Regions from separate parts of the Pelorhabdus sp. sgz311001 genome, predicted to be linked through region 1. Evidence: riboswitches for the same ligand, from Rfam matches in the RefSeq annotation. Region 1 holds a riboswitch; the other holds the start of a gene.

The links. Region 1 has a riboswitch for S-adenosylmethionine ahead of AC0MXB_RS02220 (methionine ABC transporter ATP-binding protein). Riboswitches for the same ligand answer to the same signal wherever they lie in the genome.
Region 2: linked by a shared signal. The riboswitch ahead of AC0MXB_RS12915 (trans-sulfuration enzyme family protein) and the one ahead of AC0MXB_RS02220 (methionine ABC transporter ATP-binding protein) in region 1 are both predicted to bind S-adenosylmethionine.

Annotation. Positions count from the first base shown of each region.
Region 1 is NZ_JBVXUT010000001.1:433,755-441,225, forward strand. It holds gene AC0MXB_RS02210 (MetQ/NlpA family ABC transporter substrate-binding protein) at 1-733, opposite strand, end outside; gene AC0MXB_RS02215 (methionine ABC transporter permease) at 765-1,418, opposite strand; gene AC0MXB_RS02220 (methionine ABC transporter ATP-binding protein) at 1,387-2,445, opposite strand; SAM riboswitch class I at 2,518-2,638, opposite strand; gene AC0MXB_RS02225 (YerC/YecD family TrpR-related protein) at 2,900-3,205, shown strand; gene hisZ (ATP phosphoribosyltransferase regulatory subunit) at 3,211-4,398, shown strand; gene AC0MXB_RS02235 (HD domain-containing protein) at 4,391-4,933, shown strand; gene AC0MXB_RS02240 (D-2-hydroxyacid dehydrogenase) at 4,941-5,882, opposite strand; gene hisG (ATP phosphoribosyltransferase) at 6,096-6,764, shown strand; gene hisD (histidinol dehydrogenase) at 6,758-7,471, shown strand, end outside.
Region 2 is NZ_JBVXUT010000005.1:38,096-45,566, forward strand. It holds gene AC0MXB_RS12895 (penicillin-binding transpeptidase domain-containing protein) at 1-89, opposite strand, end outside; gene AC0MXB_RS12900 (BlaR1 family beta-lactam sensor/signal transducer) at 289-2,091, opposite strand; gene AC0MXB_RS12905 (BlaI/MecI/CopY family transcriptional regulator) at 2,110-2,457, opposite strand; gene AC0MXB_RS12910 (pyridoxal phosphate-dependent aminotransferase) at 2,721-3,902, opposite strand; gene AC0MXB_RS12915 (trans-sulfuration enzyme family protein) at 3,955-5,088, opposite strand; SAM riboswitch class I at 5,187-5,290, opposite strand; gene AC0MXB_RS12920 (MetQ/NlpA family ABC transporter substrate-binding protein) at 5,363-6,202, opposite strand; gene AC0MXB_RS12925 (methionine ABC transporter permease) at 6,228-6,896, opposite strand; gene AC0MXB_RS12930 (methionine ABC transporter ATP-binding protein) at 6,893-7,471, opposite strand, start outside.

The DNA.
Region 1 (7,471 bases):
CTGGATTTTCTTTATCTTTGCCTCTTACAGCAATAATATTAGCATAAGGCGATTCGCCGCCTTCTAAGGCAATGGCATCTTTTAAGGGATTCAGTCCGGCTGTAACGGCGTAGTTTGTATTGATGGCAGCTGCATCGATATCATCAAGGGAACGGGGAATCTGGGCGGCATCTAGTTCTTTTACTTTTAAGTGTTTGGGATTTTCGGCAATATCAGCCGCTGTTGCGGTAAGACCGGCATTAGGTTTTAATTTAATTACACCTTTTTGTTCGAGCAACAGCAGGCCCCGACCGCCATTGGTCGGATCATTTGGAACAGCGATTGTAGCGCCATCAGGCAACTGCGAAAGGTCCTTTACTTTTTTGGAGTAGATACCCATCGGGAAAATGACTGTTTTACCGATATTCACAATATCATAGCCGCGGTCTTTAATAATATTTTTTAAATAAGGATCATGTTGGAAACTATTTACATCAATGTCGCCCTGCTGGAGCGCTACGTTAGGCTGGATATAATCGTTGAACTCAACAACTTGGATTTTAAGACCTTGTTTTTCTGCTAACTTTTTGACTTCATCCATTAACTCAGCATGGGGGCCGGCAGTTACACCGACTTTAATGACCTTGTCCTTAGAGGAATCGGCGGCATTTTTACTGTCGCCGCAACCAGCGGTAAAGGCAAGTGTTGTAATGAGACTAAGACCAAGGCAAAGCAATTTCAATGGCTTTTTCATGAATTTCCCTCCTGATTTTTAGTTTTGAAATTTAGCGTTTATTGACGCGGCGGGCAAAAAGATCACCGCAAGATTGAACAAGTTGGACCATCACAATCAAAATAATAACAGTAATCAACATGATATCGCCGCGGAACCGTTGATAGCCGTAACGAATTGCCAAATCGCCGAGACCGCCGCCGCCGATTGCTCCGGCCATAGCGGAATAGCCGATTAAGTTGATGATCGTAATCGTAAGACCTAAAATAATACCAGACATGGCTTCAGGTAATAGTACTTTCGTAATGATCTGAAAAGGCGAAGCCCCCATGGATTGAGCAGCTTCAATCAGTCCTTGATCGACTTCCTTTAACGCCGATTCGATGATGCGGCCCACAAAAGGAATAGCGGCAATGCTTAAGGGGACAATGGCTGCATTGGTGCCGATCGATGTTCCGGCAATTATACGAGTAAGGGGAATGATCGCTACCATTAAAATAATGAAAGGGACGGAACGTGTTGCATTGACAATCGAACCTAATATGCGGTTTAAAGCTGGTTTTTCTAAGATATGTCCTTTATTCGTGGCGACAAGAATGACGCCAAGGGGTATGCCGAGAATCGTAGCAATGGCTGTTGAAATGATGACCATATATACGGTTTGTCCAAAAGACTCAGCCAGCAATTGAAGTATTTCTTGCGACATAGCCGATCACCTCGATTCCTAAATCTTTAGTTTGTAGATACTTTAAGGCGCTTTCAATATTTTCTTTAACGCCTGACAGTTCAATTACAAGAGTCCCGTAAGGCGTGCTGTCAATATGGTCAATATTGCCATAGAGAATGCTAGCGTCTACATTGAAACGACGAATTAAGCTTGCAATAATAGGCTCTTCAGCAGAAGCGCCGATAAAGGAAAGTTTTACGAGCAGATTATCACCAGTGACGCTCTCTTGGCGGATTTCACGATCGCTTAAGAGTTCGTCTAGATTATTTTGCTCTAAAGTACTGATAAAATCACGAGTTGTAGCTGATTGCGGATTAGTGAAGATATCTAAGACCGGTCCTTCTTCGACAATATGACCATTTTCAATTACAGCAACGCGGTGACAGATTTCTTTGATGACATGCATTTCGTGAGTGATAAGAACAATAGTAAGGTCTAATTTTTTATTAATACTTTTTAACAGCTGTAAAATCGAGTGAGTCGTTTGCGGGTCGAGCGCCGAGGTGGCTTCATCGCACAACAGAACCTTTGGTTGACTAGCTAGAGCGCGGGCGATGCCGACACGCTGTTTTTGGCCGCCGCTAAGCTGGGAAGGATACTGATTTGCTTTATCAGCTAAGCCGACAAGCTCTAAGAGCGGCAAAACCGCATTTTTAATTTCATTCTTACTTTTTCCGGCTAGCTCTAGCGGAAAGGCCACGTTGTCGAATACGGTACGGGAAGAAAGTAAATTAAAATGTTGGAAAATCATACTAATCTGCTTGCGAGCATCGCGAAGCTGTTTTTCGGTTAAGACCGTGAGATCTTGGCCAGCGACGAGAACTTCGCCTTCTGTCGGTCTTTCCAGCATGTTCATGCAACGGACTAAGGTGCTTTTGCCAGCGCCGCTCTTACCAATAATGCCGAAAATTTCTCCTTTTTCTACGGTAAGATTAATGTTTTCTAACGCGGGTATAGAACCAGCATCAGACTGGTATACTTTGGAGAGGTTTTTCAAAGTAATCATACATGTCACTTCCTTTACAAAATAGAAAACCTCTGCTCAGGGAGCAGAGGAAGTTAGCTTGTCATAGCAATCGCTTCATCTGCCAGGATATCATCCTGTAGGAATTGGCACCGTTCGTATTATACATATTTGCAAAATACGATGGTTGCCGCAGCTTCATTGGGCCAGTCCCTCAGCCAACTCTTGATGAATTACAAGTGTATGCAGTTGTTAGAATTGATAATAGCAAAGGATAGAATGTCTGTCAAGGGAGAAGTAATAAAAAAGTATATATTGAATATTCGAGCTATTTATAATGAGTTTAGTATCAGTTTAGTTGAAATTTTATAAATTAAAGAATAAAAGTGATAAAAAGAAAAAGAGATAAAGAATTAAAGGAAAGCAGGAACTGTTATTTCTTATACCGAATAACCGAATAAAGGAAACACATAAGAAAATGATGGGGGTTCAAGCTATGTCCATTAATCAAAAAATACAGGATCCGCATACGGATCAATTATTTAGAGCAATTCTTTCCATTGAGACACTAGAGGAGTGTTATCAGTTTTTTGAGGATATTTGTACAATCAGCGAACTCAAAGCAATGGCGCAGCGACTGGAAGTAGCCCGAATGTTGGAAAAAGGAGCTATTTATGACGATATTGTAGAAAAAACCGGGGCAAGTACTGCCACGATCAGCCGTGTCAAGCGTTGTCTCTATTACGGGGCTGATGGCTATCGGACAATTTTGCCGCGAATTGAAGCAGAGGAGAAGGAATAGAGTCTATGAAAACAGCGCAGTTTTTACCTCAAATTGCTTACGGAACGCGCGACTTTTTGCCGCAGGAGGCGAAACGCAAACGGATTTTAGAAGATCGGTTAGCTCAGCTTTTTGACAAATGGGGCTATGATGAAGTCATTACGCCGACCTTTGAGTATTGGGAAACTTTATCGATTGCTTCTGAAAGCAATTCTTACGAGCAAAATGTATTTAAATTTTTTGATCAAACCAATCGTTTGCTTGTACTTCGGCCGGAAATGACGACGCCCATGGCTAGAGTTGCAGCGACCCGTCTCAAAGAAAATGAAGCGCCGCTACGGTTAAGCTATATTGCCAGTGTCTTTCGGCAGGAGGAGTATCAGGCTGGCCGACAATGCGAATTCCATCAGGCTGGCGTAGAACTTATGGGTGTGCCCGGTCCAGAGGCTGATGCCGAAATTATTGCCTTGGCGGTAGAATCGCTTGCCGCCTGCGGCTTAAAAGAATTTCAGTTGAGCCTTGGTCACATGCAGTTTATTAGCGGCATGATGGCGGCAAGTCATTTGTCAAGCAGTCAGAAACAAAACCTGAAGAGACTCTTAATGTCTCGCGATCTCGTGGCGCTGCAAGCTGCTGTAACTGAGTCCAATCTGCCTGAGAATATCCAAAAGACGCTACTGGAACTGCCGCTTCTCCACGGTCGCGAAGAACTTTTGGCGAAAGCGGAAAAATTGGCCAATACGAAAGAAAGTGCTCAGGCGCTTTCTGATTTAACGCATATTTTCGAGCTTTTAAAAAGCTATGGCGTAGCCAAGTATGTAGAATTTGACCTTGGCATGATCCGCGATTTCGACTATTATACGGGAGTTGTTTTTGAAGGCTATACGCCGGGTCTTGGCTTTCCTGTATGCGGCGGCGGCCGCTATGATCAATTGCTGGCCTCGTTTGGACCAGGTGCGCCTGCTACTGGTTTCGCCCTAGGTATGGAGCGAGTTTTACTGGCTTTAGAGCGGCAGGCCGCAGAAGTGGCTGTTGCCAAAGAGAATGTGTACATTGCTTGGCAAGACGGCGCTAGTGCTAAGGCGATCGCAAAAGCTTCCGCCCTTAGAAGTGAAGGTCGTCGTGTTGCCATGGCGCTTTGGGCGCAGGAGCGCGCCGAGGCTGAGAAAACCATGCAAGAAAAAGGCTATAGTGAGTTGATTTATTGTGACTAGCTGGCAACAGCGAATTCGCCAGCTTACAGCGGCTCTTGCCGCTGTGTTAACAGCGGAGGATCATCAGTTTGTACAGGAATATTTACAAGAAAAGGAACGAGCCTTATTTTATCAAATGAATCTTCCCGATCAATATCATGCCCTACAAGTCGCCTATAGCGCTCGTCGTTTGGCAGTTTCTCATACAAAAAGCCGCTCTATTCAGCTGAATTTGCTGATTAGAGCGGCATTGCTGCATGATGTGGGACGATTGAAAGGCGATGTGACGACTTTCGATAAAATATGGACAGTCTTATTTGACTGTTTTTGGGAAAAGAGGGGAAGAAAGTGGGCCAGTCAGACAGCACTACCGCGAGATCATTGGCGACGGGCTTTATATCTGCATTATTGTCATGGCGAAGTGGGCGCTGATCGACTGCAAAGGCTAGGGTGCGACGAATTGCTTGTAGCTCTTGTCCGCGTTCATCATTGGTCGCCGCGGGAAACGGATTCGTTAGAACTTAGCTTGCTGCGGCAGGCTGATGAATTGCATTAATAGTTTTTCAGTAACCCTTGATTGGATCAATCTGATTGCATAATTCGCCTTTAGCAATAAACCGCGACAGGTTATCAGCAAAAAGTTTAATGGCTCGATCCAGATAATAAGGTGATAGCGCTGCTACATGGGGCGTGATGATAACATTTTCCATATCCCAAAGCGGACTGTCTGACGGCAATGGTTCTACAGGAAAGACATCAAGTCCGGCGCCTTGAATCACACCCTCTTGGAGGGCTGCAATCAAATCTTGTTCAACGACGACGGGGCCGCGGGCAATATTAATAAAATAGGCTGTTTGTTTCATGGCGTCGAAGTGTTTTTGCGAAAAGAAATTTTCTGTTTCGGCAATGAGCGGTAGTGCCGCTACTACGTAATCACAATGCGATAGCATCTCAAAAATTTCATCAGGATGATAGAGACGATCAACAAAAATTTCTGTCGTCATTTCTCGTTTGGTAGCTACTACATTCATGCCGAAGCATTTTGCTTTTTTAGCAATTTCTCGGCCAATACTTCCCAGGCCGACAATACCAATCGTTTTTTCATAGAGTTCATCAGTGGGAACTCGTTTCCAGCGATGCTCCTGCTGTTTATGGCGCGACAGGTAGAGACCGCGGCTGAAGGACAGCATCATGGCGAAAACGTGTTCTGATACGGGAATACCATGAATTCCCTTAGAATTTGTCAGGAAAACCTGCTTTTCTTTTAATTCGGGCAGATTTAGATTTTCTACACCGGCGCTTAACGCATGAATCCACTTCAAATTCGGCGCCTTAGCAAAGAGTTCTTCAATGTGCATAAAGCCCCAGGCGACCAGTATATCCGTGTCGGCAATTTCTAAGTGGGCTTCCGGCAGCGTGCTTGTGACGACTTCGATGGACGAATCAATTGCTGCAATTTCAGCCTTTTGATCATCAGACAGTGGATTTAAAACAAGAATTTTCATAAAGGATACCCTCCCAGCGAAGCTTCTTATTTGAGTTCATTTTAGGCTTAAACGATTTTTGGTCATAATTACTCATTCTACGACCTAGGCAAAAATTCCTATGAATGGAAAAGACCTTTCTTTCTAAACTTGACGAAAAAAAGAATTTGTGATAACTTATTAATAAGTTAATGCTTTAAACAACTAAAGAAAAGGCGTTTTAAGGAGGATTTTATGACTTCTAGCGATATGGATTATTTGACAATTGCCTTGCCAAAGGGCAAGTTATTTGATTTGTCAGCACAGAAACTTGCCGCTTGCGGCTATGACGCTGAAGGCTTAAAGGAGGACTCGCGCAAATTAATTATTACGAACGAAGCCAAGAAGCTACGGTTTATTATTACTAAAACGGCCGATCTGCCTACTTATGTTGAATATGGCGCTGCTGATATCGGGATTATTGGAAAAGATGTTTTACTGGAAGAAAATCGTGACGTTTATGAACTTCTCGATTTAAAATATGGTTTATGCCGTCTTATGGTTGCTGTACCAGAGGCGTTGTTGCAGCCCAAGTTAAGTGATTATGCCCATATGCGGGTTGCGACGAAATATCCGCGCGTGGCCGAGCGTTTCTTTCATGATAAAGGAATTCAAATGGAGTTTATTAAGCTGAATGGCTCGATTGAATTAGCGCCGATGGTAGGTCTTGCTGAGCTGATCGTTGATATTGTGGAAACAGGGACGACGCTGCGTGAGAATAAGTTGATTGAAGTGGCGAAAATCGCACCAGCCACAGCTCGGTTTATTGCGAATCGCGTGAGTTTCAAGATGAAATTTGATCGCATCCATGATGTGGTAGAAAAATTAAAAGTTTTAACCGAAGAGGAGGCTAAATCATGCTAGAGATTTTGAACGTTTCTGCCTATGCGCCAGAGCAGCTTAAACAATTCATGGTGAAGCCTGCTTTTGATAAGGTAGAGCTTGGCGAGGGCGCTAAAAAACGAATTGCCCAGACCTTTGGTCGGGAGATGTCGGCCGCTGAAGTTGTCGATCAAATCGTAAACGATATACGACAACAGGGTGATAAGGCGTTATTTCATTACAGTCAGCTTATTGACGGCGTAACTTTGACAGAAGCAAATTTCGAAGTTTCCGCGGCAGAGATCGAGTCGGCTTTAGAACAAATCGACCCGGCGGTATTAGCGGCATTGCAACAGGCGGAACGCAATGTACGGGCCTTCCATGAAGAACAGCTGCCGAAATCTTGGATTACTTATCGGGAAGAAGGCTCGATGCTAGGGCAGAATGTACGGCCGTTGGAGCGAGTCGGTATTTATGTGCCTGGCGGTACGGCTTCGTATCCTTCTTCGGTGATTATGAATGCTGTTCCGGCTTCCGTAGCAGGTGTTAAAGAAATTATTATGGTAGTGCCGCCAGCGAAAGACGGTTCCGTCAATCCGTGTGTACTTGCAGCGGCAAAACTAGCTGGGGTTCATAGGATATTCCGCATCGGCGGCGCACAAGCGATTGCCGGTCTCGCTTTTGGTTCTGAATTGATGCCTAAAGTCGATAAGATTACGGGTCCCGGTAATATTTTCGTAACCTTAGCT
Region 2 (7,471 bases), on a different contig from region 1:
CGTTCAACTAAATCTGCCGCACTCAGTTTAGCCATAGAGTTAAAACACAAAAAAGTAACGACCAAGCATACTAAAGGCCATTTTTTCATATCCAACATCCTTTCTTTATAGGTGATTCTATTTTTAACATTTTCCTTATCGCAATAAGACTACACTTGTAGTCTATAAGCAGAATATTACACTTGTAATCTATCTGTGTCAATGCAAATTCTGAGAAATTAAAAGTTCCGTCTACTAAGTACAGACAAAGAAAAAACGCAAGGTATACTGACCCTGCGTTTTAAAATTCTATAAAATATTTTCAGCTTTTAGGATAGCTAAAGTTATATTTTTAGCATTAGCACCATCCGCTGCTTCTTTGCCTTGGATATTTGTTGCAAAGATATAGGTTCTGCCATTATTCTTCACAAAACCAACAAACCAGCCGTTAATGTTTTTGCCATTCACATTACCAGTACCGGTTTTACCATATAAAGCGAAATGGTCCTGCTCAAATAGCTTGATGGCATTTTTGACGATATCAATATTTTCCGGCGAAAAAGGCATGTCGTAAGTACATAATTTTTTAAGGATTTCAACTTGTTCTTGAGGAGAAATTTTCAGAGAAGATTCTATCCAAAAATCCTTAATGCCTCCCGAGAGATCATGATTACCGTAACCAGTTTGTTTTAAATAGTTCTCAAGCCTCGCTTTGCCGACTGACGAATCAACCCTCTGAAAATACCAATTCACAGAGTACCTCATAGCCGATTTTAACGTCTGATCTCTATTCCATGGTTCAATTGGGAATAAAGTTCCATCCCAGGCTAACAGCGTATTATCCTTTGTTAAAACTCCCGTCTCAAGACCAATTAAAGAGCTAATAATTTTATAGGTTGAATCCGGCGATATCTTTTCATTATTATTATCGTCATGATATACCAGATAATGGTCTTTTTCTAGATCAAGTAAAACAAAAGCCCCATTATAACCTTGAAAATAACTGCTTAAATCCTTATAAACGATACTTTGCTTTTCTTGTGGCGGTTCGACGAATGAAGCTGCCCCAGATACATCCCTGGCGCTTGTTAGAACAAAACCACTAAACAGCAAAAAGAAAAATACTTCCAAAATCAATTTGGCTGTAGTCCTTTTTTGATAGAAAGCAATCCTTGATAATCGATCCTTAATATGTTTTTTGCTACTAATGAATCCGGCTGTTGTAAAAGAGTTCTCTTGAGATGAGTATCTCTCCAAAAAAGCAATAATCGCGGCGCCATAATAGTGGCATTCTTCTGGTTCCAATAAACTGAGTACTGACGCATCGCAAGCCAATTCCCGATCCTGACGCATTTGATAAAAAGCATACCAAATAAGCGGGTTGAACCAGTGAATGATCTGGAAAAAAGCGATAATCCAATTGACATAAAGATCTTTGCGTTGAAGATGGGCTAGTTCATGGAGAAAAATATAACGTAGATCCGCCTTACTCAAAAACTGAACCATGCCCATTGGCAAAACTAGATGTGACTGCCAAAGTCCAACTATTCTTGGACTTTGAAATTCTTTTGACTCGACCAAAATTGGATTATGCTTTACATTTACCAATTTCTTGCATTCATTCAATAGGTTTAGCACGTCTTTATCTCGAACTTGTGGACTATTCTTTATGATAGCTTGCAGTTTCATAGTGGATCGAATCATATAGCAAGTAAAAATAACTACACCAATAAGCCAAACCAAAAATATCATTTCATTTTCATTATCAAAGAAAGCCCTGTTCATTGATACATAATAATCATCGCTATCGTTCGCGAATTTGTTTATGGAAAACTTTCTATTCACAGTCGACTCAACAGCTACAGATTGACTGGGTTTAAAATAATCAGCACTTTGGGTAACTACATAGTTGAAAACATTAAATATACTTAAAGGGCTTTCTGGCGCAAAGGGAATTAACAATTTTCCAATCAATAGAAACCATATCAGGTACTGCCAGTTTGCCCCTAAGCGATGTTTAGAGACCAAACGAACCACCAGTATTAAGCCGACTAAACCACTCCCTATCAGCGAAGAATATAGCAACCAATGAACAAAAGAATCGAGTCCCATAAAGAGACCTCCCTTGCTTTATTTTTTCTTTTGATCTAGGATGCGTTTCAGTTCAGCTATTTCTTCTTTTGACAATTGCTGTTCCTCTAAAAAATTGGCAAACATCACATTCAAAGCGCCAGAAAATACTTTGTCTAAAAAGGACTGGCTTTCCGCTTTTATACAATCGACTTCGGCCACAAGGGGATAATACACATATTCCCGGCCTTCGACATGAAAAGCGACGGCTTGTTTCTTTACCAGTCTTCCCAACATTGTTTTAACGGTCTTGGGCTTCCATGGCATAATCCCTTCGATTTGCTTAATGACTTGGTTGGCTGTAAGCGGTGCCTTTGCCCATAAAATCTTCATAACTTGCCATTCCATGTCCGAGATTTGCGGTAACGTTTTCAAAGCTTTCCACTCCTAAAGATTACAATTGTAATTATAAATAATATACCCCTTGTAAGACTTCCTGTCAAAAATCAAATATTGTTTAAACCAATGCACTATTTTTTTAAACACATAAGATGAACTGTTACGGTCAAATAAAAAACAACAGTAAAAGTTATGAATCAACCTGGACATAACAAAAGTGCATTTATGCCCTAGCGTAGGCACAAATGCACTTTTTATCAACAGTACGTTTTCTACTTATGCTGTAAACTTACTTTCTTCAATCTTGCTACAGCCGCTTCTAATGTTTCGATTTTTTTGCAGTAGCAAAACCGAATAAAAGTATGGGCATCAGCGCTGTCGGGACGATAAAAACTGGAACCAGGTACCGGCGCAACACCAATTTCCCGGGTTAGATAGAAGGAAAATTCTACATCATCGTGCCACCCTAAAGAACGAATATCCGCCATAATGTAATAAGCTCCCTGCGGTTTTACACAACGAAGACCAACTGATTCTAGCGCTCCTAGGAGCAAATCACGGCGCTCGGCGTAAAAATCTCCTAGCTCCTGATAGTAAGAGTCCGGAAACCGCAAAGCTGCGGCAGAAGCAACCTGTAAGGGGGCAGCAGCGCCAACGGTTAAAAAGTCATGAACTTTACGAATCGAATCCGTAATTTCCGGGGAAGCAATCACATAGCCAATACGCCAGCCAGTCACACTATAAGTTTTTGAGGTGCTGTTAATAATAATCGTCCGCTCAGCCATCCCAGGCAGATTATAGAGAGGAATATGTTTGGCACCATCATAAAGGATATATTCGTAAATTTCGTCAGTAATTGCCAAAACGTCATACTTTTGACATAACTCAGCAATCACTTGTAATTCTTCCGCTGAAAACACTTTACCTGTAGGATTATGAGGCGTATTAATAATAATCGCTCTCGTCTTATCAGAAAAAGCTGCTTTTAATTCATCTAAGTCGAGGTGAAAATCCGGGGTATGGAGCGTCACATATTTGGGAGTCGCGCCGCATAAAACAGCATCAGCGCCATAATTCTCATAAAAAGGTTCAAAAACAATGACTTCATCGCCAGGATTAATCGTCGCAAGTAAGGTCGCGATCATTCCTTCCGTGGAGCCGCAGCAAACGGTAATTTGTTTTTCCGGATCAATTTCGATACCATATTCTTTTTTTACTTTTGCCGTAATGCCATCGCGTAAATCCTTGGTTCCCCAGGTAATCGCATATTGATTATGATCATTAAAAATTGCGTCAGCCGCAGCTTGTTTAATCGCATCAGGCGCTGGAAAATCGGGAAAGCCTTGCGCCAGGTTAATCGCGCCATGTTTTACAGCTACGCGTGTCATATCACGGATCACTGATTCCGTAAAATGACTTGCTTTTTCTGAAGCGTACTTTTGAATTCTCTGCATAATTTCTTCGTCTCCTTTTTCCTCACACCTGTTAATAGTCATAAAACAATTTTTATTCCAAAGCCTGATCTAGATCGGCAATAATATCTGCTACATCTTCCACGCCGACAGATAAACGAAGCAAGCAATCATCAATGCCCAATTTTTCTCTTGTTTCCACTGGAATATCAGCATGGGTCTGTTTCGCCGGAAAAGTAATCAATGTCTCAACACCGCCGAGGCTTTCGGCAAATTGAATGAACTTCACTTTTTCCAGTACTTGCAGCACAAGTTCCGGTCGCTTCACCGTAAAAGAAACCATACCGCCATAACCAGAAGCTTGCTTATCTTGAACCGCCTTGCCGGGATGCTCCGCCAGACCAGGATAATAGACTTTCGTTACATGACGATGCTGATTGAGCCATTCAGCTACAGCCTGAGCATTCTCATTGTGACGCTGCATCCGAAGCGCTAAGGTTTTCATGCCGCGAATCAACAGCCAGCTATCGCCAGGACTTAAAATATTGCCTGTAGCATTCTGGATATATTGAATTTTTTCAGCTAGTTCTGGATCTTTGGCTACAACAAGACCGCATAATAAATCATTATGGCCCGCTAAATATTTCGTACCACTGTGAAGTACAATATCGGCGCCCAGTTCTAAGGGGCGCTGTAGACAGGGCGTTAAAAAGGTATTATCAACAATCAAATGAATGCCTTTCGATTTCGTAAGCCTTGCGGTTGCCGCAATATCAACAATACTCATTAACGGATTGGTCGGCGTCTCAATCAAAACTGCCTTAGTATTAGCTTGGATGGCTGCCGCAATATTCTCTACATCAGTAGCATCAACATAAGTTGCTGTCAAGCCAAAGGGAGCAAACACTTTATCAATGACGCGATAAGTTCCGCCATAACAATCTTGAATCACCACTATGTGATCGCCAGCCTTGTACAACATCAAGACTGCTGTAATGGCCGCCATCCCAGTCGCAAAAGCATAACCGCCTGCACCATTTTCTAAAATTGCGATTCCCTTTTCCAAAACTTCTCGCGTCGGATTCTTGGTTCGCGTATAATCATAACCAGTACTTTGTCCCACTGCGGGATGGGCAAAAGATGCTGTTTGATAAATCGGCGTACTAATTGCTCCGGTTTTCTCATCGCTGCGTACACCAATGTGCACAATTTTCGAATTCAATTTCATGATTTTCCTCCATCCTGTTGTAAAACTCATTTTAGAAACAGTTACTACAATGCATACAAAAAGTCCCTTTCCATGAGGAAAGGGACATAACTTCCTTTCTCTCATCTTTCAGGATTTCTCCTGCTGGATTTAGCACCTTACGCGTAAAAACGCCGGTTGCCGGGTGTCATCGGGCCAGTCCCTCGACCACTCTTGATAAGAGTTTCGCTATGAAATTGTTAATAGTGTAACATTGCTTTATCTTTCTGTCAATGGAATGGAGTATAATTTTTTTCTAAAAAGCGGCAACTACAGCTACGCCATATTTATCTTGAATAAATTTCTTCACCTCTGGCGAAGTTAAATATTCAGCAATTTTTTTGATTTCCGGGCGATTTTCATCCCCTTTTCTTACGACAAGATCATTGGCATAAGGGGAATTAGCATCTTCACGAAATAAAGCTGTTTTAGGATCTATTTTTGCTTCTAAGACATAATTGGTATTAATAACAGCTCCATCGACATCAGGCAAAGCTCTAGTCAGTTGTGCCGGATCGACCTCAACAAATTTTAAGTTTTTCGGATTTTCGATAATATCACGCGGTGTCGCGGCAAAAGTAGCTAACCCTTCTTTTAATTTGATTAATCCATTGGCCTGGAGCAAAATAAGCCCCCGATATTCGTTGGAAGGGTTATTCGATATTGCGATAGTAGCGCCATTTTTCAAGTCATCCTTTGATTTAATTTTCTGTGAATAAAAACCAATTGGTTCTACGTGAACCTTAGCTGCTACTGTAAAATCATAACCTTTTTCCTTCGCAACAGACTCAAGATAAGGCAAATGTTGAAAATAATTACCATCAATCTGTTTATTCTGCAGAGCAGGATTTAATTGCCCTTCATCATCTAAGACAACGACCTCTAAATTAATTCCTTCTGCTTTTAATTTTGGTTTAATAAAATTTAAGATTTCAGCATGAGGCACAACGGCTGCACCAATTTTGACAGTCACTTCTGATTTTCCTGCAGTCTGAGTGCTTTCTTTTTTGTCGCTGCCGCAGCCTCCCATACTAGTGGCTAATGCAACAACACCAAGTATGATAATCAGTTTTTTCCAGCTTTTCTTTATGAACATCCCCATCATCCTTCTCTCTTATCCTTTATTCAAACTTATACCGCTTACGATTAATCCGCCTAGCGAGCCAATCACCTCCCCATTGAATTCCTTGTACTAAAATGACTAAAATAATAACAGTGGCAATCATCACATCATCACGATAACGCATATAACCAAAGCGAATCGCGAGACTTCCGAGACCGCCAGCGCCAATAGCGCCAGCCACAGCAGTAAAACCAGTAATCGCAATAATTGCCAGCGTGACACCCCGGACTAAAGAAGGCAGTGCTTCTGGAATCAGAACTTGCGTGATAATAGTAAAAGGCGTGGCTCCCATTGCTACAGCCGCTTCAATTTTTCCAATCCCCACCTCTTTTAAGCAATTCTCAATAATACGGGCTAAAAAAGGCGCTGCACCAATCGAAAGCGGTACAATCGCTGCCGTAGCCCCAAGTGTCGTGCCAATCAATAAACGAGATAAGGGCAATAAAATTACAATTAGAATAATGGAAGGAAAGGACCGAAAAATATTAATAATCGTTCCTAATATTTTGTTAATCCTAGGCGATGCCAATAAATTTCCTTTCTCGGTAATCACCAAAATAATACCTAGCGGCAATCCTAAAACCAAGGCGGCTAAGGTCGACAGTAACACCATATAAACCGTATCGCCAAAACCGGTAAATAATAGGTCTAATAAGTCATCATTCAAATGCCTTCTCCCTCCCGAAAAATCCGTTTTGACTGAAACCCTTGCAGAATCTGCACAAATTTTTTGGCCGTATCACTTTCAGGATTCATGAAAAATTTATCCACAGTTCCGGTTTCCACGATCTTCCCTTGTTCAATGACAGCCATATGATTGCAAATATGCTTTAAAACATCCAATTCGTGAGTAATCAGTACAATTGTTAACCCCAATTTTTGATTAATAGCTTTCAATAATTCTAAAATAGAATAAGTTGTTTGCGGATCAAGGGCCGAAGTTGCTTCATCACTTAAAAGTACATCGGGTTCATTTGAAAGAGCTCTGGCAATCCCCACACGTTGCTTTTGTCCGCCGCTCAATTGCAATGGATAAGCATTTGCTTTGTCTGTCAAATCAACAAGCTCCAAAATAGCGGCAACACGTTTAGCAATTTCTGTTTGCGGATAACCAGCCACCTTTAACGGAAAGGCCACATTATCAAAAACAGTCTTGGCATCAAACAAATTAAACTGTTGAAAAATCATGCCGATCTTGCGGCGAGCCAGCCGCAGCTGTTGTTTATCCATCGTAATAATATC